2 regions of the Roseococcus sp. GW821-FHT12F05 genome follow, and region 2 is predicted to be linked to the other one. Evidence: predicted binding sites of a transcription regulator. Region 2 holds the regulator's gene; the other holds the start of a gene.
What was found. The regulator LexA, encoded in region 2, represses DNA repair genes until DNA is damaged. The targets are predictions, from matches to a motif close to TGTTCTANNTANGTTC.

Region 1: a site for LexA is predicted at 2,663-2,678, ahead of radA (DNA repair protein RadA). Genes of this name have one in related genera too.

Annotation. Positions count from the first base shown of each region.
Region 1 covers NZ_JBXAQB010000007.1:17,425-28,293, reverse strand. Annotated here, with positions in the region: gene purF (amidophosphoribosyltransferase) at 1-75, opposite strand, end outside; gene AC1ROY_RS18020 (CvpA family protein) at 87-647, opposite strand; gene AC1ROY_RS18015 (methylated-DNA--[protein]-cysteine S-methyltransferase) at 728-1,252, opposite strand; gene radA (DNA repair protein RadA) at 1,249-2,655, opposite strand; gene AC1ROY_RS18005 (hypothetical protein) at 2,821-3,222, shown strand; gene AC1ROY_RS18000 (MarR family winged helix-turn-helix transcriptional regulator) at 3,508-3,990, shown strand; gene AC1ROY_RS17995 (PfkB family carbohydrate kinase) at 3,977-4,777, opposite strand; gene AC1ROY_RS17990 (carbohydrate ABC transporter permease) at 4,774-5,589, opposite strand; gene AC1ROY_RS17985 (carbohydrate ABC transporter permease) at 5,589-6,413, opposite strand; gene AC1ROY_RS17980 (extracellular solute-binding protein) at 6,470-7,708, opposite strand; gene ccmB (heme exporter protein CcmB) at 7,790-8,440, opposite strand; gene ccmA (heme ABC exporter ATP-binding protein CcmA) at 8,437-9,024, opposite strand; gene acnA (aconitate hydratase AcnA) at 9,099-10,869, shown strand, end outside.
Region 2 covers NZ_JBXAQB010000002.1:391,790-402,658, reverse strand. Annotated here, with positions in the region: gene AC1ROY_RS06750 (isocitrate/isopropylmalate dehydrogenase family protein) at 1-719, shown strand, start outside; gene AC1ROY_RS06745 (SGNH/GDSL hydrolase family protein) at 730-1,479, opposite strand; gene AC1ROY_RS06740 (OpgC family protein) at 1,490-2,647, opposite strand; gene AC1ROY_RS06735 (SGNH/GDSL hydrolase family protein) at 2,664-3,404, shown strand; gene AC1ROY_RS06730 (ETC complex I subunit) at 3,450-3,773, shown strand; tRNA gene AC1ROY_RS06725 (tRNA-Arg) at 3,783-3,859, shown strand; gene AC1ROY_RS06720 (hypothetical protein) at 3,963-4,280, shown strand; gene AC1ROY_RS06715 (DUF169 domain-containing protein) at 4,277-5,083, opposite strand; gene AC1ROY_RS06710 (hypothetical protein) at 5,162-5,440, shown strand; gene AC1ROY_RS06705 (N-formylglutamate amidohydrolase) at 5,477-6,340, shown strand; gene lexA (transcriptional repressor LexA) at 6,345-7,034, opposite strand; gene AC1ROY_RS06695 (Rossmann-fold NAD(P)-binding domain-containing protein) at 7,241-8,113, shown strand; gene AC1ROY_RS06690 (alpha/beta hydrolase) at 8,066-8,851, opposite strand; gene AC1ROY_RS06685 (glycosyltransferase family 4 protein) at 8,875-9,987, shown strand; gene AC1ROY_RS06680 (glycosyltransferase family 9 protein) at 9,984-10,869, shown strand, end outside.

The DNA.
Region 1 (10,869 bases), on a different contig from region 2:
GTCCTTGTGGCGCCAGACGCCGAAGACGCCGCATTCCTCGTGGAACTTGTCGTCGTCCGAGAGAGGAAGGGGCATGGGGGCGGCCTTCAGGTTCGATTGCGGGCAGGCGGGCGCATCAGATCCTCCTGCGTCGGCTCACGTCGCTCGGGGGGCGCGGCGATGCGGGGGCGATACTCCTCCGGCATCAGGCCGACAACCCATCTCGCGACATCGACGACGAGAGGCAGCGCCCGGGCCTCCCTCACCGCTTCGGGCCAGCGCTCGACGGCGGGCACGAAGAGCCCGGCGAGAACATAAGCCAAAGCAGCGATGAAGGCGCCACGCGCAAGGCCGAATATGGCCCCGAGCGAGCGATCCACACCCCCCAGCGGGCTGCGCTGCACGCGCCCCGCCAATGCGTGGATGACAAGCTTGAGAACGACCAGCACCACCAGAAAGATCACGCCGACCGCCACGCCGTCGGCCAGCCAGTCCGGCTCGATGGCGCCGTTGAGCAGGGCGACGACCGGCTGGCGGAAGGTGAAGGCGGCCACGGCGGCGCCGATCCAGGCGGCGACGCCGAGCACCTCGCGCACGAATCCCCGCAGGAAGGAGAGGATGGCCGAGGCCACCATCACGATCAGGAGAATGCCGTCGGCCCAGGTCATGCTGCGCCGCGTATAGCGGGCCGCTGTGATTCGCGTGAGTCCCCCAGAAGAGTTGAGATTGCGTCACATTCGCGGAGAGATCAGGCCGCGCTCGACTCCCGGAACGCCGCGCCCTCATGACGCAGCAGCCAGCGCTTGCGGTCCAGCCCGCCGCCATAGCCGGTCAGCGAGCCATTGCTGCCGATCACCCGATGGCAGGGCAGCACGATGCTGATCGGGTTGGCGCCATTGGCCGCCCCCACGGCGCGGACCGCTCGCGGCGAGCCGAGCTTTGCCGCCAGGGCGCCGTAGCTGAGCGTCTCGCCGGCCGGGATCGTCGTCAGGGCCGCCCAGAGCGCCCGCTGAAAGGGCGTGCCGACCGTCTGCCAGGCGACGGAGGCAAGGCTCCCGAGCTCACCCTCGAAATAGGCGGTCAGCGCGCGCCGCATGACCGCGGGGGCCGCGCCCGGCTCCGGCGCGAAGGGGCGGTAGTTCAGGCGGAGGAGGTAGGTCAGCCGGGCCTCGTGGTCGGACCAGTCGAGGCCGCGGAGACATCCCTCCTCGTCCGTGATCAGCAGCGCCTCGCCGATCGGCGTCGCCAGCCGGTCCAGGAAAAGGCGGGTCATGCGCGCGCCTTCTCCCGCTTGAGCGTGCTGGCCGCGAAGGGCGCCACCAGGTCCGCCAGATGCCCGACCTCCGTCAGCCTCAGCCCCTCGATCGGCGCCGGCGGCTTGTTGCCCCGGGCCACGCGGCGCGGCAGGACGGCGGCCGAGAAGCCCAGCTTCTGCGCCTCGCGCAGCCGCTGCTCGGCCTGGGAGACCTGCCGGATCTCGCCGGACAGCCCGACCTCGCCGAAATACACCGCATCGGGATCCGTCGGCCGGTCGGTGATGGCGGAGACCAGCGCAGCCGCCACCGCCATGTCCGCCGCCGGCTCGTTGATGCGCAGCCCGCCGGCGATGTTCAGGTACACGTCCGCCTGGGCGAAGGTGAGGTTGCAGCGCGCCTCCAGCACGGCCAGCAGCATGGAGAGCCGCCCGCCCTCCCAGCCCACCACCTGGCGGCGCGGGCTGCCGCCGTTGCTGGGCGAGAGCAGCGCCTGCACCTCCACCAGCACGGGCCGCGTGCCCTCCATGCCGGCGAAAACCGCGCTGCCCGCGATATTGCCCCGCCGCTCGGCCAGGAAGAGAGCGGAGGGGTTGGTGACCTCCATCAGCCCGCCCTCGGTCATCTCGAAGACGCCGATCTCGTCGGTCGCGCCGAAGCGGTTCTTGGTGGCGCGGAGGATGCGGAACTGGTGGCCGCGGTCGCCCTCGAAGTAGAGCGTGGCGTCGACCATGTGCTCCAGCACGCGCGGGCCGGCGAGCGTGCCCTCCTTGGTGACGTGCCCCACGAGCACCAGGGCGAAGCCCCGCGCCTTGGCGCAGCGGATCAGCTCGAAGGCGCAGGTGCGGACCTGGGCCACGGTGCCGGGCGCGGAATCCAGCGCGTCCAGCCACATGGTCTGGATGGAATCGATGACGACGAGGGTGGCGTCCTTCTCGGCCTCCAGGCTCGCGATGATGTCGCGCAGGGCCGAGGCCGCCGCCAGCGCCATCGGCGCGTCCTGCAGGCCCAGGCGACGCGCGCGCAGCCGCACCTGGGCCACCGCCTCCTCGCCCGAGATGTAGAGGACGCGCTTGCCCGCGCTGGACATCCGCGCCGCGGCCTGCAGCAGGATGGTGGACTTGCCGATGCCGGGATCGCCGCCCACCAGCACCGCCGAGGCCGGCACGAAGCCGCCGCCCAGCACGCGGTCGAGCTCCGCGATGCCGGTGAGGTGGCGCGGCGGGGGCGCGCTCTCGCCGGCGAGCCCGACGAGGTCGATGCCGCGCCCGAGCGGCGCCTTGCCGGCCGGGCCGGGGCCGCGCGGCGCCGTCGATTCCTCGACGAGGGTGTTCCATTCGCCGCAGCCGTCGCAACGCCCCTGCCACTTCGGGTGGTCGGCGCCGCAGGACTGGCAGACGAAGCGGGTGCGATCCTTGGCCATCACATCAGAACATAAATAGAACAAACCCATGATGCAAGCTGGATGGATACCGATAGGCAACACCGATCGGGGAAACTGCTTTCACGGATTGGTTGCTATCGCCAGCGCCCGATAGCCTTCCCTCATCGTACAACGAAAACCCCCGATGGGAAAAGGCAGACAGACATGAGAAAGCACATCCTGATGGCCGCCCTGGCCGCCTCCACCGCCCTCGGCTTCGCGGCGGCCCCCGTCACCCAGGCTGCGGCGCAGGGCAATCCGTCCTATTGCCAAGGCCGGCTGCAAGCCGCGAGCTTCTACAGCACGGTGAGCGCCACCAGCACCAGCAGCACCACGAGCTACTGGCTGATCCTGCAGAACACGACGGGCCTCGAGGTGAACTTCGCCGTCGCCTTCATCGCCCACCAGGCAAACAACCGGCCCAACGGGACGCATTTCACGAAGCTCGGCCGCTGGGGCACGTCGCAGGCCGTCCTGCTGGGCCGCCAGATGGTGCACAACCCAACCGGCTCTGGCGCGTTGACCGTGAGCGACCTGCCGGGGAACACGAGAGTGACCTGCCGCTGAGCCTGGCCGAGGTCGGGTGGAACCGCCCGCCATCGGGAAGGCTACAAAACGACAATCCGGAGCGGCCGAACCGCTCCAATATGAACGCTATTGCCGTCGCGCCGAACTTCCCCCCGGGCGCGGCGACATCCCCGGCGGGGCGACACTCCCCCCAACTAGGTCCCCGCCGGGGCCCCCTCTTCTGTCTTTTGTCTTTCCGGCCAGCGTGACGCCGCTTCTGCAGAAATCCCGGAGAGGTTGCAAAGACCTCTTCAAATCGTGCCATTTGTTGTGTATATGCATCATATGGTCCGCAAACCCCTCCTCACCGCCGACGATGCCACGGAAGCCTGCACCGAGATCCGGACGCAGTGCCTGGCCTTCGCCGCGCGCCGGACCGCGAACCTCATTTCACGCGCCTATGCCGCCAAGCTGGCGCCGCTGGGGCTGGAGCCCTCGCAATTCGGGGTGCTCATCGTGGTCGCCACCGGAAAGGCGGATTCCGCACGCGAGCTCGCCGACAAGCTGGGCATCGAGCGCTCCACCCTCACCCGCAATCTGACGCGGCTGCTCGATGCGGGGCTGCTGGTCGGCGCGCCAGGCAAGGGGCGGCGCATCACCTACAGCCTCACCCCCGCGGGCCGCGCCAGGCTCACTGAGGCGCTACCTCTCTGGCAGGAAGCGCAGAGCGCGATGCAGGCGCAGCTGCGCCCCGGCGTGGCCGAGACCGCGCGCGCCTCGCTCGAGGAGCTGCGCGGTGCGGCGCTGGAGCTGATCAACGCGGACTGAGGCGCGGCCTCGACAGGAATTTTCCCGCCAGCGCGCAGCCCGACCGCACCGCCTCGGCGAGCGGCAGGCCACGCGCCAGCCCGTCCAGCAGGCCGGCGGCGAAGACGTCCCCGGCACCGGTCGTGTCCGTGCTGGCCACCGGGGTCACCGGTACCGTCGAGACCTTCTCCGCCACGACCGTCACCGGCCCCGTGCCGTCCGTGAGCACCAGGGCCTCGCATCCCGTCGTCGCGCGGCCGCGCGCCAGCAGGGCGGCGGGATCGCCCTCCGGCAGGTCGCTGCGCGAGCCGATCAGGATCCGCGCCGGATGCGCCATCGTCTCGTCGAGCGGGAACTGCGCGACGACCATGGGATGCGCCGCGAGCGCCGCTTCGGTCTCCGCCGGCAGCTGCCGTGCGTTCACGTAGACGATCCCGGCCTCCAACACCGCTGGCGCCGGGCGGGGCCCAGGCGCGCGCGGCGGGTGGATCAGCGTGCGCTCGCCCTGCGGCTCGACCAGGATTTCCGTCAGCGGCGTCTCACCCGGCACCATAACGGTCGGGCCGGCGTCGATGCCGAGCCGCGCCAGCTCCGCCAGAAGGGCGCGCCCCTTCGGATCGTCATGCACCACCCCCGCCACCGCGACGCGATGCCCCAGCACGGCCAGCGGCCCGCCGGTGTTGATGCCGCCCCCGCCGAAGCGCTCCTCGATGCTCCGCCAGGCAAGGCGCGAGCCCGGCCGCAGCGGCGCGTCCAGCCGCCAGATCCGGTCGATGGCCGTGGTGGCGATCAGCAGGATGCCGCTCAATGCTCGGCCGATCCCGGCGCGAAAGCCTCGGTGATGAAGCGCTGCGCCGCCAGGAAGAGCAGCAAAACCGGCAGCGCGGACAGGAAGCTGGTCGCCATCAGCGGCCCCCAGAGCCGTTGCCCGCCCTCGGCATCGGCGAACATGGCGATGCCGGTGACGATGGTCTTTCGCCCCGGCTCCTCCAGCACGAGCTGCGCCCAGAGATAGATGTTCCAGGCGCCGAGGAAGGCGATGACGGCCAGCGCCGCCACCGAGGGCAGGACGTTCGGCAGCGCGATGCCGAAAAACTGTCGCCAGAGCCCGGCGCCGTCGAGCCGCGCGGCCTCGAAGATCGAATCCGGCAGCCGCCGGAAGACCTGGCGGGCGTAGAAAACGTAGAAGCCGATATAGGGGATCATCGGCAGGATCATCGCCGTGTAGGTGTCGAAGATCCCCAGCCGCACGATGGCGATGTAGCTCGGCAGGATGGCGACGACGGCGGGAAAGCTCATGGTCGCCAGGATGATCCAGAACAGCGTCTCCCGCCCGCGGAATCTCAACCGGGCGAAGGCGAAGCCGGCGGGCAGCGAGAGCGCCAGCTTGCCGGCGGTGATCGCGCTGGCCGTCAGCACCGAGTTGCCGAGCCAGGTCCAGACGGGATAGCGCCGCGCGGCATCGAAGAAATTGGCCAGCGTCGGCTCGCGCGGCCAGAGCCGCATGGGGTCGCTCAGCACGAGGTGGTTGGGCGTGAAGGCCGCGCTGGCGATCCAGACCAGCGGCAGCACCGTCAGCACGGCCGCGACCGCCAGCAGGATGTGCGCGAGCCAGCGCATCACCGATAGAAGACCCGCCGCTCGAACAGACGGAACTGCAGCGCGGTCACCGCCAGCACCAGCACGATCATGATCACCGCCACGGCGCTGGCCTCGCCGAACTGGAAGAAGGCCAGCCCGCGCTGCCAGAGAAAGAAGAGCAGGCTGCTGCTGCGCCCGGCCGGCCCGCCCTCGGTCAGCACGTCGATCACGCCGACGATGTCGTCCAGCACGTGCGACACCGTGGTGACGGCGATGAAGAAGGCGGTGGGCGCGATCAGCGGCAGGTCGATCGTCCAGAAGCGCCGCCAGGGCCCGGCGCCGTCGATTCGCGCGGCCTCGTGGACCTCCTTCGGGATGCCCAGCAGCGCTGCCGCCCAGAGCAGCATGTTAAGCCCGAAGGTCTTCCAGAAGGTCACCACGGCCACGCAGAGCAGCGCGAGGTCCGGGTCGGTGTGCCAGCGCGAGCGCGGCAGGCCAAGCGCAGCCAGCACCTCGTTCAACACGCCGTTCACCGGCGAGAGCAGCCAGGACCAGGCCACGCCGGCGACCGAATAGGCCAGGATCGTCGGCAGGAAGAGCAGGCTGCGATAGGTCTGGCTCAGCCGGCGCGAGGCGACCTGGGTCAGGGCCAGTGCCAGGACCAGCGGCAGCACGATCTGCGCCGGCACGAGGATCGCGACGTACCAGAAGGTGTTTCGGGCCGCATGGCCGAAATCCTCGCTGTCGAGCAGCGTGCGGTAATTTTCCAGCCCGACGAAGTCAGCCTCCGGCGAGAGCAGGTTCCAGTCGCTCACCGACAGGCCCGCCGAGGCGAGGATCGGCAGGTACAGGAAGACCAGCACCGCGAGGACGGCGGGGCCGACGAAGAGGTAGGGGGCGATCCGTGCCCCGAAAGCCCTCAGGCCACGACCACCCGGGCCAGCTCGGCCTGTGCGCGGGCCATACCCTCGGCGACCGGTACCTCCTTCAGCAGCATGCGGGTCACCCAGCGGCGCCAGATGTCCTGGCCCTCGAAGCCGCGGCGGCCGGGCCAGATGGTCTCCGCGGTCAGCCCGTCGGCGAGCTGCGCGGCGGCGGCGGCCATCTCCGGGGCGATCAGCGGCAGCGGATGCACGGAGGTGTTGAGGTAGCCGACCTCCGACCAGAGCGTCTGCCCTTCGGCCGAGGCGCAGAATTCGAGAAAGGCCATGGCGGCCCGGGCCTGCTCCGCGTTGCGGGCGTAGATCGCAAGAAAATTGCCGCCGCTGTTCATCCGGCGGGAGCGGCCTGGCAGTCCCGGGAACTTCGCCGTCGCCACCGGGAAGGGCAGGCCCTTCAGGACCGAAACCCGCGTCGAGGAGGTGGTGACGATGGCCAGCGCGCCGGCATCGAAGGCCGTGTCCTGCTCGCGCCCGTTGACCGGCTGCCAGAGCCCCTCATGCGCCGGCGCGCAATAGGCCTCCATGCCGGCAATGGCCTCGGGGCGGTTGAGCGTGAGCTGGCCCTGCGGATCGATGAGGAAGCCGCCCGCATTCTGGATGAAGGACTGGCTGGTCCATTCGTTGTTCGAGAGCGCCAGCGCCGAGCGGTAGGCCGCATGCCGGCCCTTCAGTTTCGCGTCCATCGCCCGCGCCTGGGCGTAGAGCCAGTCCGTGTCGAACTGCTGCGGGACCTCCGGCAGGCCGGCCTCGTGCCACAGCGCCAGGTTGACGTAGGTGATCGGCGTGGACATGGCCCAGGGCAGCCCGATCAGCGCGCCGTCGATGGTCACCAGCTGATGCACCGAGGGGACGAAGTTGGCGATCAGCCGCCCGGCGAGCTCGCGATCGATCTCGCGCAGGTCGCGGGCGCCGAGGGTGCGCTTCGCGTAGGAACCGAACTTCCAGCCCGTGGTCATGAGCGCCGGCGGCCGGCCGGCGGCGATGCTGGCGGTGGCCTGGGCCGTGGCCTCCTCGTAATTCGCGGAGAAGCGATTACGCAGGGTGACACCGAGCCGCCTGGCGTTGAAGGCGTCCACCACCTTCTGGAAGGGCCGGTCGCTGCCCCAAATGCTCATCACGTCGATCTGCGCATCGTCCCCGCGGGCAGCGCGAGAGACGAAGGGGGTGGCCAATGGGGAAGCCATGAGGCCGGCCAGGGCGAAGCGGCGGGTAAGCATCGGTTGTCCCTCTCAGCGGAGGAGCTGACTTAACCGGTCATCCGGATGCTTTGGGTGTCAGTCGCGTGAAATGAGGAGGTCTCAATCCCCCCGCAGCGCGGCTCCCGCGGCCAGCGGCGCCAGCGGGATCGCCAGCGCCAGCATGGCCGCCTCCAACAGCAGGAAGGGCCGGGCCTCGAGGCCCGAGGCGGCCGCCTCGATCGCCGCGGCGCCGAAGATCACCACCGGGATGGCGAGCGGCAGCACCAGCAGGGGCAGCAGCACGCCGCCGCGCCGCGCGCCCAGCGTCAGCGCCGCGCCGGCCGCGCCCAGCAGCGACAGGATCGCCGAGCCCAGCGCCAGCGCGATCATCGCCACCGCCATGGCCTCGACGGGCAGGTTCAGCAGCGCCGCGGCAAGTGGCGTGGCGACGACCAGCGGCACGCCCGTCGTGATCCAGTGCGCCAGCGCCTTCACCGCCGCGATCGCGGCGGGATGCAGGCTGCTCAGCAGGAGCTGGTCGAGCGAGCCGTCCTCCGCCTCGGCGCCGAAGAGCCGGTCGAGCGGCAGCAGCGCCGCCAGCAGCGCGGAGGCCAGCAGCACGCCGGGCGCGAGCCGCGCCAGCAGCTCGGGCGAGGGGCCGACGCCGAAGGGGAAGAGCGCGGCCACCAGCACGAAGAACATCACGGCCGCAAGCGTGTCGGCCGGGTGGCGGAAGGCCAGCCGCAGCTCGCGAGACAGGAGTGGGATCAAAGCCGCAGCTCCCGGGCGTCCGGCAGCGGCAGCGGCAGGTGCGTGGCCGCGATCACCATGCCGCCCGCGGCGCGATGCGTGGCGAAGAGCGGCGCCAGCTTCTCCACCGATGCCGCGTCCAGCCCCACGGAAGGCTCGTCCAGCAGCCAGAGCGGCGCGTGTCCCAGCGCCAGCCGCGCCAGCGCCAGCCGCCGCTTCTGACCCGAGGAGAGCACCCGCGCCGGCAGCTCCGCGAGATCAGCGAGGCCGAGCGCGGCCAGGGCGGCCATGACATCTCCGCCATGCAGGCTTGCATAGAAGCCCAGGTTCTCCGCAGCACTCAGCGCCGGCTTCAGCGCATCCTGGTGGCCGAGGTAGCGCAGCCGCGTGCCATGCACCGGCAGGTCGGCGAAGGCATCCGCGCCGCTCCACAGCAGCCGCCCCGCCGCTGCCGGCAGCAGCCCCGCCAATACTCGCAGCAGCGACGACTTGCCCGCCCCGTTCGCGCCCGTCAGCAGCAGCGCGTCGCCCGGCTCAATTGCGAATGAGACGCAATCAAAAACAAGCCTTTCCGCGCGCCAGCACGCCAATTCCTGCGCCTCGATCAGGCTCGCCTCCATGGACCGTGAACCGTCGTCATGCTTAAACCCGCAACGACAGAGTAGAGGACGATTTCAAGATGCGCATGATCGGGCAGGACAGTCTCAAGGTCGCACGCCAGCTTTCCGTCGACGGCAAGACCTACCACTACTTCTCCCTGCCCGAGGCGGCGAAGCAGATCGGCGACATCTCGCGCCTCCCCTTCTCCCTCAAGGTGCTCCTGGAAAACGTCCTGCGCTTCGAGGACGGCCGCAGCTACACCGTCGCCGACGCCAAGGCCATCGCCGAGTGGGTCCAGCAGGGCCACAGCGAGAAGGAAGTCCCCTTCAAGCCGTCGCGCATCCTGCTGCAGGACTTCACGGGCGTGCCCGCCGTCGTCGACCTCGCCGCCATGCGCGACGCGCTGCTCAGCCTCGGCGGCGATCCGCGCAAGGTGAACCCGCTCGTCCCCGTCGACCTCGTGATCGACCACTCGGTGATGGTGGACGTCTCCGGCAGCGCCAGCGCGCTGGAGAAGAACGTGGACATCGAGTTCGAGCGCAACGGCGAGCGCTACGAGTTCCTGCGCTGGGGCCAGGAGGCCTTCAACAACTTCCGGGTCGTCCCGCCGGGCACGGGCATCTGCCACCAGGTCAATCTGGAGTACCTCGGCCAGGTCGTGTGGACCGCGACGGACATCGGCAACACCTACGTCTATCCCGACAGCTGCTACGGCACCGACAGCCACACGACGATGATCAACGGCCTGGGCGTGCTCGGCTGGGGCGTCGGCGGCATCGAGGCCGAGGCGGCCATGCTCGGCCAGCCCATCGCCATGCTCATCCCCGACGTCATCGGCTTCAAGCTCAGCGGCAAGCTGCGCGAGGGCGTGACCGCCACCGACATGGTGCTCACCGTCACGCAGATGCTCCGCAAGAAGGGCGTCGTCGGCAAGTTCGTCGAGTTCTTCGGCCCCGGCCTCTCCGGCATGGCGCTGGCCGACCGCGCGACCATCGCGAACATGGCCCCGGAATACGGCGCGACCTGCGGCTTCTTCCCGGTGGACGAGGTCACGATGGGCTACCTCAACCTCTCCGGCCGCGACGAGCACCGCATCAACCTCGTGCGTGAGTACTGCAAGGCGCAGGGCCTGTGGCGCGAGGACGGCGCGCCCGACCCCGTGTTCACCGACACGCTGGAGCTCGACCTCTCCACCGTCGAGCCCTCCATGGCCGGCCCGAAGCGCCCGCAGGACCGCGTGGCGCTCGGCTCCGTCGGCACCTCCTTCGCCAAGGACCTTGCCGCCGGCACCATGGGCGTGCCCGGTGACGAGGCGAACAAGCGCGTTGCGGTCGATGGCGCCAAGTTCGACCTCGGCCATGGCGACGTGGTCATCGCCGCCATCACCTCCTGCACCAACACCTCGAACCCCTACGTGCTCGTCGCCGCCGGCCTCGTGGCCCGCAAGGCGCGCGCCAAGGGCCTGATGCCGAAGCCCTGGGTGAAGACCTCGCTGGCCCCCGGATCCCAGGTCGTCACCGACTACCTGAACTCCTCGGGCCTCACCGAGGACCTGGACGCGATCGGCTTCCAGACGGTCGGCTACGGCTGCACCACCTGCATCGGCAATTCCGGCCCGCTGCCCGAGCCGATGGTCGAGGCGATCGAGGACAACAAGCTGGTCGTCGCCGGTGTGCTCTCGGGCAACCGCAACTTCGAGGGCCGCGTCCACGCCAACGTCCGCGCGAACTACCTCGCCTCCCCGCCGCTGGTCGTCGCCTATGCGCTGGCCGGCACGGTGAAGATCGACATGATGCACGAGCCGATCGGCACCGGCAGCGACGGCCAGCCCGTCATGCTGCTCGACATCT
Region 2 (10,869 bases):
CGCGTGCGGCGAAGATCGATTTCGTGATCCTGCGGGAGAGCACCGAGGGTCTGTTCTTCTCCAAGGACAAGGGCCTCGTCAAGCCTGATATGGCCGAGGAGACGCTGCGGATGACGCGCGGCACCTCCCTGCGCCTCGCGCGGATGTCCTTCGAGCTGGCCGGCCAGCGTGCTGCGCGGCTCGGCCGACCCGGGCGCGTGACGCTGGTGGACAAGGCCAATGTCTTCCGCGCCTTCGCCTGGCTGCGGCAGATCTTCGGAGAGGTCGCCGCGGAGTATCCGGATGTGCGGCACGACGCCACCTATGTGGACGCCATGGCGCTCGACATGATCCGGCGCCCCTGGGATTTCGACCTGCTGCCCACGGAGAACATGTTCGGCGACATCCTCTCGGACCTCGCGGCCGGGCTGATCGGAGGCATGGGCTTCGCGCCTTCGGCCGATCTCGGCGAGGCTCATGCCGTGTTCCAGCCGAGCCATGGTACGGCACCGGACATTGCCGGGCAGGGCAAGGCCAATCCGACCGCGACGATCCTCTCCGCCGCCATGATGCTCGATTGGCTGGCGATGCGCGGCGCCGGCTCCCGCCTCACGGAAGCGGCCGAGGAAATCCGTCAGGCCGTGGACGCGGCGTTCCAGGGCGGGCTGCGCACGGCGGATGTCGGCGGCGTGGCGGGCACGGCGGAGGCGACGCGCGCAGTGCTGGAAGCACTTCCCTGATCCCTCGGGATCAACGCGCTTCCGTGACGCCCTGGACGATCAGCGCGGCGATGGCGCGGGCAAGGCAATCGTTCAGCCGGTCCATCGCCGCCGCGATCTCGCGGCGCGGCGTGCGCTCCAGGTCCAGCGCGCCCGTCTCCACCCAGTGCTGCATCAGGTCGTAGCGCCGGAACACGGGCGCGCCCGCTGCCGCCGCGATCAGCCTGAGCTTTTCGCGATAGGGCTCGATATTGGTGTTGGCCCGGAGGAAACGGGAGAATTGCTGATCGATGATGATCGTATCGGCGCCCCAACCCCGGATCCGCTCCAGCCCGGCGATCATCGCGTCGGTCATCTCGTCGGGATCCATCCCGCGCACGGCCTCGACCGTCCCGGCCTGCCAGAGGACGAGCGCCGGCTCCTGGCCGGATGGAGCGTCGCGCAGCAAGGCGAGATGGTCGTTGACGTTGATCCCGCGTCCACCCCGGACCGCGACCTCTACCGCCCGGCCGGGATAGCGCGCCGCCAGCAGAGCCTGCAGCCGTGTCGGCCAGGCCGCCTCCGGCGTCGAGGCGCCGCTGCCGGTGACCGAGCCCGAGCCGAGCACCAGGATGCGCAGCGTTCCCCTCTGCAGGGCGCGGGACGTGGTGAAAAGCGGGCGTGGCAAGGTCAGGAAGTCGGCTGGAACGTCGCAGGCCGGCACCGCCCCGGCCGGAAAGACCGGAAGAAGGAGCGCAGCCAGGAACCAGAGAATGGCCCGCAGGGCGGCCTTGTGTGACATCTCCGCCACGTTAGCGAGCCGCCGCATGGGTGGGCAAGGCGGCTCGAGGCGGCGGCCCCTCCTTCTGCCAGTCCGCAAGGAAGGCCACGAGCGCGAGAATGCCGATGGAGAGGATATTGACGGCGATCTGCATGAGCCAGCCGTCGTCGGCCTCCAGCATCAGCCGCGCCATGAAGGAGAGCAGGATGCCGAAGCAGAAGACCGGCAGGCTGTTCCGGCCCATGGCCAGCAACGGCCGGGTCCATCGCCCCCGCAGGGCGGATGCATCTCGGGGGATGTATTGGGCGATGAGATAGGTGATGGCCAGGACGGAGGCGAGGCGCCAGGGGTGCAGCGCGGTCTTGTCCACCGTTGCCAGGAAGGCGGGGATCGCTTCCGGCAGCCGTTCCCCGAGCGACGGGACCCATTCGACGGCGATCATGGCGAAAAGTCCCGACCCCAGCACGAGGAGTGCGGCTGCGGTGAGCCAGCCGCTTCGTTGCGGCATCGGCGGCGCCGGAGCGCCGCGCACCGACTGGCCCATAAGAAAGCCGATGAAGAAGAGCAACTGCCAGGCGAGAGGATTGAAGAACCAGCCGCCTCCCTGCCAGCGCGGAAGGTTGAAATCCGTCAGCCGCACACCGATCCAGAGCGCGATGGACAGTCCGAGCAGCAGCCAGGGATGCTTCCGCAGCGCCAGGCCCGGCAGCAGCAGCGCCAGCAGCACGATGTAGAGCGGCAGGATGTCGAGAAAGGCGGGCTGAAAGCGGAGGAGCAGCGCCTCCAGGAGAGTGCGGTAGGGCTGCTCGGCAAAGGGATCGAGCGCGAGCTCGTCCAGATAGGCTCCCCGGTCCAGCGTCGCGGCCGAGTAGCCGACCTGGGCGGTGAACACCACCATCAGGAAGATATGGGCAACATAGAGTTTGCCGATGCGCTGGATGAGGCTGGCGGCCGCGCTGGGCCATCCGAGGCGGTCGGCACGGCCGGCATAGGCGAAGGCCCCGGCATAGCCGGCCAGCAGCACGAAGGCCTCGGTCGCATCGCAGAGGGCGAAGTTCTTCAGCGTGACCGCGCCGAGCCAGTTCCCGGGCGTGTGGTTGATCACGATCATCCACAGCGCGATGCCTCGGCAGATGTCGGCCCGTGGATCGCGGAATACGGATCTGGTGCGCGTGGCGTCCGTTGTCATTCGGGGCTAAGCTAACATGATGCGTGTCTGGCTGGGCCTTCTGATGTTGCTGGCGTCCGTGGCGCCTGGCTCCGCTTCGACAGGCGGCTGCCCCCGCGTCTCCGTCAACCTGCCGCCGCTGCCCGGGTTGCGCGCCGAGATCGCGTCCCGCAGCTCGGTGACCATCGTGGCGCTGGGCTCCTCCTCCACGGAGGGAGCCGGAGCGTCGACGCCGGTCGCGGCCTATCCGGCCCGGCTCGAGGCGCTGCTGCGGGCGGCGCTGCCTGGGCATGACATCAGCGTGATCAATGCTGGGCGATCCGGCGAGACCACGGCCGAGATGCTGGCGCGGCTCGATCGTGATGTCCTCGTCCGCCGCCCCGACCTGGTGATCTGGCAGGCCGGCGCCAACGAGGTGCTGAAGGGAGCGGCCCCCTCGGTCTTCGCCGCTCAGATGCAGGACGGGCTCGCCCGCCTGCGCGAGGCCGGCGTCGCCGTGGTGCTGATGGACAATCAGCGCGCGCCGCGCATCCTCCAGGCGCCGGGCAGTGCGCGTTTCCCGGAGGTCCTGCGCAGTCTCGCCCGCGAGCGGCGGGTGGCGCTCTTTTCGCGGGGGCGGCTGATGTCCGCCTGGGCGGAGGCCGGGTTGCCGGCCGCCGAGGTCCTGTCGCCGGACGGCCTGCACCACAACGACCGGGGCTATGCCTGCCTCGCCGAGGCACTTGCGGGCGCGCTGCTCGAGGCCGCCGGTGTCAGAACCGTTGTTGCCGGCCGCTAGACGCCTGACGCAACATATCAAAGTCGAGGACCGGAGAATTCCTGCATGAGCGGTTTGAAGCCCCTGGCACGCATCCATTGCCCGCCGCGCTCGGCGATGCAGTCGGGTCGGGCGAACACACATGAATGGGTGCTCGAATACGCACCGGCGGAACGTCTGCGGCTGGATCCGCTGACCGGCTGGCCCGGCTCGGGCGACACGCGCAATCAGCTCCATCTGCGCTTCCCGACGCGCGAGGCGGCGGTCGCCTATGCCGAGACCCGCGGCATTTCCTTCGAGGTGGAGGAGCCGCCGCGCGCGAAGCCCATCAAGCCCAAGGTCTATGCGGACAACTTCCGCACCAACCGAGGCGAGAACTGGACCCATTGACCCGAAATTGCGCCCTTAGCTCAGTTGGATAGAGCAGGAGCCTTCTAAGCTTCAGGCCGGTGGTTCGAATCCACCAGGGCGCGCCACACTCGCCAAATGCATGCGGTTTCAGTAAAATTAAGCATTGAAATGGAGCTTGTCGCTGATTTAGTACGGTCAACCAGACATTTTTGGGGGCTGGCCATCGCGATGCAGGACACCGCCGATACTGCCCTCCTTACCTTCGTGGTGAGCAATGCGCGGCGCATCGCCAGCAAGACCCTTTTTGCGATGGTCGATGTGGAGGTGCAGCTCGCCGGGGTGGTCTTCCTGATCCAGGGGGTGCAGGCGCGGCGGCTGCCGCAGGCCGGCACTTCGATCCATCTTCCAACCTTCAGGGACATCGACGGCGGGCCGAAGACAGCCATCATCCTGCCCGATGAGGTCCGCGAGCCGCTGACCGATGCCGTGCTGGCCTTCCTGGTCGAGGAAGGCCTGGCGCGGCCCCGATATGGCGGGGCGAATTAGGCCTTGCCCGCGTAGCTCTTTCCCATGCCCTGGGCCGGATCGACCTGCGGGCCGTAGGGCATGATCGGATAGCGCAGCCCGGCCTTGGACAGTCCCTTCAGCCCCTCGACGGCCCGGGCGAGATCGCCCGGCGGGCAGGCCATGAGCATTTCGTCATCGGCCACGCCGCCGTAGCGACGCTCGGCGTAGCAGGGCAGGGAGAGGCAGACCGTCCGATCCCGCAGCGCGCGACCCCAGCTGTCGGCGCAGGCGCTTTCGCCGGTGATCGAGAAGTCGTAGCGGCGGTAGTTCCGCCACTGCAGGCCGTTGATGAAGAGGATCATCTGGGCGGGATTGCCGTAGAAGAGGCAGACGTCCGGCGGGTCGAGCCTCGCCGAGCGCAGCGGCGAGACGACGAGACCATGATATTCCGGCGGCACCCGCGGCATCTGTGCCTGGTGCGCGGCCGAGGCCTCGATGTTCTGGAACCAGACGCCGTCCATCTTTCGACCCGAGGTATAGAGCTCTGAGGGAGCGTTCAGGCCGATGACGCCGCCGCAATTGCTGAATTCCGGAACATTGTCATGCGTGATGGCGAGTGTGAAACCGGCCATCCGGGCCTGTGTCACGAGCTGGCACGTGGAGAAGCGCCGGCCCTCCTGCGGCCGGCGCAGGCCTGGGACGGCCTCCATCTCGGTGCGGTCGCGGAACAGCTTCATGCCGAAGGGCAGCGTCCGCAGCCGAAGCAGGTCGGACAGGTTGTTGGCCAGTTCCGCAATCGCGGCCGCATTGGGCGTGGGGGCCTCGCTCGAACCATCGGGCATGGCGTTATCCTCCTTGTGATTGTGTCGAGGGTCGCACAAGGATGCTGGGGTATAAAGCCGATCGGGAGGAAGCAGGCCATGCGGCTGGGAGAGGCTGAGGCAGGCGCCCGGGGCGGACGGCCGGGCCACGACTCGTCGCTGGGGCTCGGACTGGCCGATCTCGCCGGGCTTCGACAGGAGGGACGGCTCGTGGAATCCGGGATGGACGCCCGGTTCAGGCCACACCCTCCGGGCAACCTGGGCGGCTTCGCCGGTTTTGACCGGATCCGGCCGCCGGGGGCCGCCGATCTGCGGGCGCAGGCTCGGGAGAAGTGCGAATCGGCTCTCGGCCATATGCCCAATACGGCAGCCGAGTGACAAAAATCCGTTGCCATGGCCTAATGCTTGCTCTGCATGGATGATCTGGCCACTCACTCCCCGCCCTATGACCTGTTGCGACCAGAGCGACAGACGAGCCCACTCGTCTTCGCCTCGCCGCATTCGGGCCGCGACTATCCCGACGACTTCCTGGCCTCGACCCGGCTGGACGCGGTCGGCATCCGGCGGAGCGAGGATGCCTTCGTGGACGAACTCTTCGCCGCGGCCCCCTCCCTGGGAGCTCCGCTTCTGGCCGCGCGCTTCCCGCGCGCCTGGTGCGACGCCAACCGCGAGCCCTGGGAGCTGGACCCGGGCATGTTCGACACGCCGCTGCCGAGCTGGGTGAACAGCGCAAGCCCGCGTGTGGGCGCCGGCCTCGGGACGATCGCGCGGGTCGTGGCGACCGGCGAGACGATCTACCGTCACCGCCTCTCCTTCTGGGAGGCCGAGCGCCGGGTCCGTTCCTGCTGGGAACCCTATCATGCAGCCCTCACATCCCTAATCGCCGAGACCCGGGACCGCTTCGGCCTGTGCCTGCTGATCGATTGCCACTCCATGCCGGCGCACCCGGCACAGGCGCTGGACCCGCCGGATTTCGTCCTGGGCGATGTCCACGGCACGACCTGCGCGCCGAGGGTCACGCGGGTGCTGGAGGCGGGACTGCAGGGGCTCGGCTACCGCGTGCGGCGCAACGACCCCTATGCCGGTGGCTACATCACCCGGCACTACGGGCGCCCCCGGGAGGGCATTCACGTCATCCAGATGGAGATTGCGCGGCCGCTCTACATGGACGAGCAGCATATCCGGCGGAGCGCGAACTTCCCCAAGCTCCAGGCCGATCTTTCAGGCCTGGTGGAAAGCCTCGCGGCGGAGGACTGGAAGCTCCTGACCGCGAGGTAGCGCGTCAGTAGCTGCGGATCAGCCCGATCAGCCGACCCTGGACCTGAACCCGGTCCGGCCCGAAGATTCGAATCTCGTGGTTCCGGTTGGCCGGCTCGAGCGCCACGGAATTCCCGCGCCGCCGTAGGCGCTTCAGGGTGACCTCATTCTCGTCCACCAGGGCCACGACGATGTCGCCATTCTCGGCGGAGTCGCCGCGCCGGATGACCACGGTGTCGCCATCCAGAATGCCCGCCTCGATCATGGAATCGCCGGCGACTTCCAGGGCATAATGCTCGCCGCTTCCCAGCATGCTGACGGGCACGTCGACGCCCTGCCCCTGATCGCGCAGGGCCTCGATCGGGATGCCCGCGGCGATGCGCCCGAAGAGCGGCAGGGTGATGGCGTTGGGTTTGTCCTGCTTGGGCGGTCGGCCGAAATTCCCCTGCACGACGTTCGGCGCGACCTCCTCGGCGGCGTCCATGCGCGGAGGCACCGCGCTGCCGGGCAGCCGCATGACCTCCAGCGCGCGGGCGCGGTGCGCGCGACGCCGCAGGAAGCCGCGTTCCTCCAAGGCCGTGATAAGACGATGGATGCCGGATTTCGACTTCAGGTCGAGGGCCGCCTTCATCTCGTCGAAGGAAGGGGAGAAGCCCGTCTCCTCGAGATGCCGATTGATGAACATGAGCAATTCATGCTGCTTCCGCGTAAGCATCGGATCTGAACCTCTCCCAAAGGGGGGAACCCCGGGTTCCCCTTGGGCCGGCGTGAACAAACCGGCAACTAGAAATTCGTTCTAGGAAGGTTCTCCCGAATCGGTCAATCGGAAAATGGCGCCAGGCCAATGTTTTGTCGGCCGTCAGCCCTTCCGGGGGCGGCCGGTGCTGGCGCGCGGTGGCGGCAACGCACAGATTGGGTGTCATGACCTCGAACACGACCCTGCTGGTGATCGGGCTGGGTTTCAGCGGCACCGCGATCGCTTCGCTCGCGGCCCGCGCCGGCATCCGCGTGATGGGAACGGCCCGCGACCCTGTCGCGGCGTCGGCGCCCGCCGGCGTTCAGTTGATCGGCTTCGCGGATCCGGAACCCTATGCGCTCGCGACGCACCTCGTCGTCACCGCGCCTCCCGGCCCGGCGGGCGACCCTGTCTGGGCCGTTCACGAACAGGCTCTCCGCACGGCACCGCTGCGTTGGGTCGGCTATCTTTCGACCACAGGGGTCTATGGAGATCGCGGGGGCGGCTGGGTGGATGAGGGCACTCCTCCGGCAGCGACTCAGGCCCGAAGCCAGCGGCGGCTGGCGGCGGAGCGCCAATGGGCAGCGCTCGAGGCCGGCACGGCCGTCGACCTGCTCCGCACCGCCGGCATCTATGGTCCAGGTCGTAGCGCCATCGACGACCTGCGGGCCGGGACAGCGCGCCGGGTCATCCGCCCGGGCCACGCCTTCGGCCGCATCCATCGGGATGACATTGCGCGCGCTGTGCTGGCGGCGCTGGCGAATGCGCCCCGGACTGGCCTCCGAATCCTTCACCTGGCCGATGATGCGCCCGCAGAACCGGCCGAGGTCACGGCGGAGGCTGCACGCCTCCTCGGCATGGAGCCCCCGCCCGGCCTCTCCTTCGCCGAGGCCTGGGCCGGCATGAGCGAGATGGGCCGGAGCTTCTGGGCGGAGAATCGTCGAGTCTCCAGTGCCGGGACGAAGGTCGCCCTGGGGTTGGAATGGGCTTATCCCAGCTATCGGGAAGGCCTACGCGCCATCCTCGCCGAGCAGCGCGCCCAGGGTACGCCCGAGTAGCGCGAGATTTTCCGGCGTCGAGAGGCGGTGATCGCCATCCTTGATGAGCGTGACCTCGACATCCCGTCCAGTGACGCGCTCCGCGATGCGCAGGCTGTGCCGCCAGGGCACGTCCGGATCCTCCTGGCCGTGCAGCAGCCGGACCGGCATCTCCAACGCGATCGGGCCGCCGAGGATCAGATGCCGACGACCGTCCTCGATGAGCGCGCGTGTGATGGGATAGTCGCCGCCGTAGGCGCTGGGCCGCATCCAGGATCCCTCCCGCTGGATCTGGTCGCGGACGGAGGCCGGAAACTCCTCCCACATCAGTTCCTCCGTGAAGTCTGGGGCGGCGGCGATGCCGATCAGCCCGGCCACCCGTTCGGCATGGCGCAGCGCCAGCAGCAGCGCGATCCAGCCGCCCATGGAGGAGCCGACCAGGATCTGCGGACCCTGGGTCAATTCTTCGAGCGCGGATGCCGCATCGGCGGTCCAGCGGCCGATCGTCCCCTCCTCGAAGCGCCCGCCGGAGGCACCGTGCCCGCTGTAGTCGAAGCGCAGGTAGGCTCGCCCCCGGGCGGCGCACCATTCCGCGAGATAGGCCGCCTTGCTGCCCGTCATGTCGCTGTGGAAGCCGCCGAGGAAGACGACGCCCGGCCCCTTCCCATCCAGCGCGCGATAAGCGAGAGGCGTGTCGCCGAGGGTGCCCATGCGTTCCTGCATGACGGTCGGATGGCACGCATGGTTGCCGTCGTCCATGCCCGGGATTAGCAACGCGTCACATGTCACGCCCCGCTGCCATCCTGCAGGTCCTGCCCGCGCTGGACTCCGGTGGAGTCGAGCGCGGGACGCTGGAAATCGCCGAAGCGATCCAGGGCGCCGGGTATCGGGCGATCGTCGCATCGGCCGGCGGCCGGCTGGTGCCGGAACTGGAGGCGCTGGGCGCCAGGCACGTGACGCTCCCGCTCGCCACCAAGTCCCCCTTTGGCATTTGGCGCAACGCGGCCCGTCTGGCGGAGCTCGCCGCCGAGGAGCAGGTCCGCATCATCCATGCGCGCTCCCGGGCTCCGGCCTGGTCCGCCCTGCTGGCGGCGCGGCGGAGCGGGGCGCATTTCGTCACCACCTATCACGGCACCTATGGCGAGGGCTGGCCCGGAAAGCGGCTCTACAATTCGGTGATGGCTCGGGGCGAGCGGGTCATCGCCATCAGCCAGCATATCGCGGACCACATCCGGCGAACGCATGCCGACAGCGGATCGATCCGGGTGATCCCCCGCGGCGTGGATCTGCGCCGCTTCGACCCGGGGCGGGTGGACCCGTCACGCGTGAGCGCGCTGCGGGCTGCGTGGTCCCTGTCCGAGGACGCTGCGGTCGTCTTGCTGCCGGCGCGGATGACCCGCTGGAAGGGGCATGGCGTCCTCATCCGCGCGCTGGATCGCCTCCCTGGGGTGATCGCCGTGCTGGCGGGGGATCTGGTGGGCCGGGAGCGCTACGTGGATGAGCTTCGCGCCCTCGCCGAAGGTCTGGGCGTCGCCGATCGCCTGCGCTTCGCGGGCCATGTCTCGGACATGCCGGCGGCCATGCTTGCGGCGGACCTCGTGGTCCATGCCAGCACGGAGCCGGAAGCCTTCGGGCGGACTGTCACGGAGGCCCAGGCCCTCGCACGGCCCGTCATCGCGTCCGATCTGGGTGGGCCCCGCGAAACCGTCGTGGATGGGGTCACCGGCTGGCTCACCCCTCCGGGCGATGCGGACGCGCTGGCGGCCACCATCACCCGCGTCCTGGCCATGCCTGCCGAAAGCCTGGCGGCGATCGGCGAGGCCGCCCGTCGGGACGTTCCCACGCTCGAGGCCATGCAGGACGCGACCTTGGCCGTCTATCGGGAATTGCTGTGACCAAGCGCATCCTCGTCATCAAGCTCGCCGCGCTTGGGGACTTCGTGCAGGCCTTCGGCCCCTTCGCCGCGATCCGGAGGCATCACCCGGATGCCGAGATCACGCTTCTGACCACGCGGCTCTTCTCGGCGCTTGCCGGCGAAAGCCCCTGGTTCGATCGGGTCTGGTCGGATGGAAGGCCCAGCTGGTGGAACCTAGGCGCCGTGGCGCGCCTCGCTCAACGGCTGAGGGCCGCGGATTTCGATCGGGTCTACGACCTGCAGACCTCCAGGAGATCCTCGCGATATCGGATGTTCGTCGGCCACCGCGCCGAGTGGTCCGGCATCGCGCGGGGCGCCTCGCACCCGGATGCGAACCCGCGCCGTGATCACCTCCACACCGTGGACCGGCAACGCGGGCAACTCGCCGCCGCGGGGATCGCTGAATTTCCCAGGCCGGACCTCGACTGGCTGGACGCGGATGTGTCCGCTCTCGGCCTGCCGCCGCGTTTCGCGCTGCTGCTTCCCGGCGCATCGGCCGGGCGGCCGGGGAAGCGCTGGCCCGCCGCGCGATTCGGGGCCTTGGCGGCGCGGCTCGGCATGCCGTCGGTGATCTGCGGCATTGCGACCGAGGCCCCGTTGGCCAGGGAGATCGAGCTCCTGGCGCCTCAGGCCATCGACCTCACCGGCCGCACCGACCTGCGGCAGCTGGCGGCCGTGGCCCGCCGGGCCAGCCTGGCGATCGGCAATGACAGCGGCCCCACCCATCTGGCGGCGGCGATGGGATGCCCGACGGTCGTGCTGTTCGGATCGGACAGCGACCCTGCCCTCTGCGCGCCGCGCGGGCAGACGGTGACGATCCTGCGCCATCAGCCGATCTCCGGGCTGTCCGTGGACGAGGTGC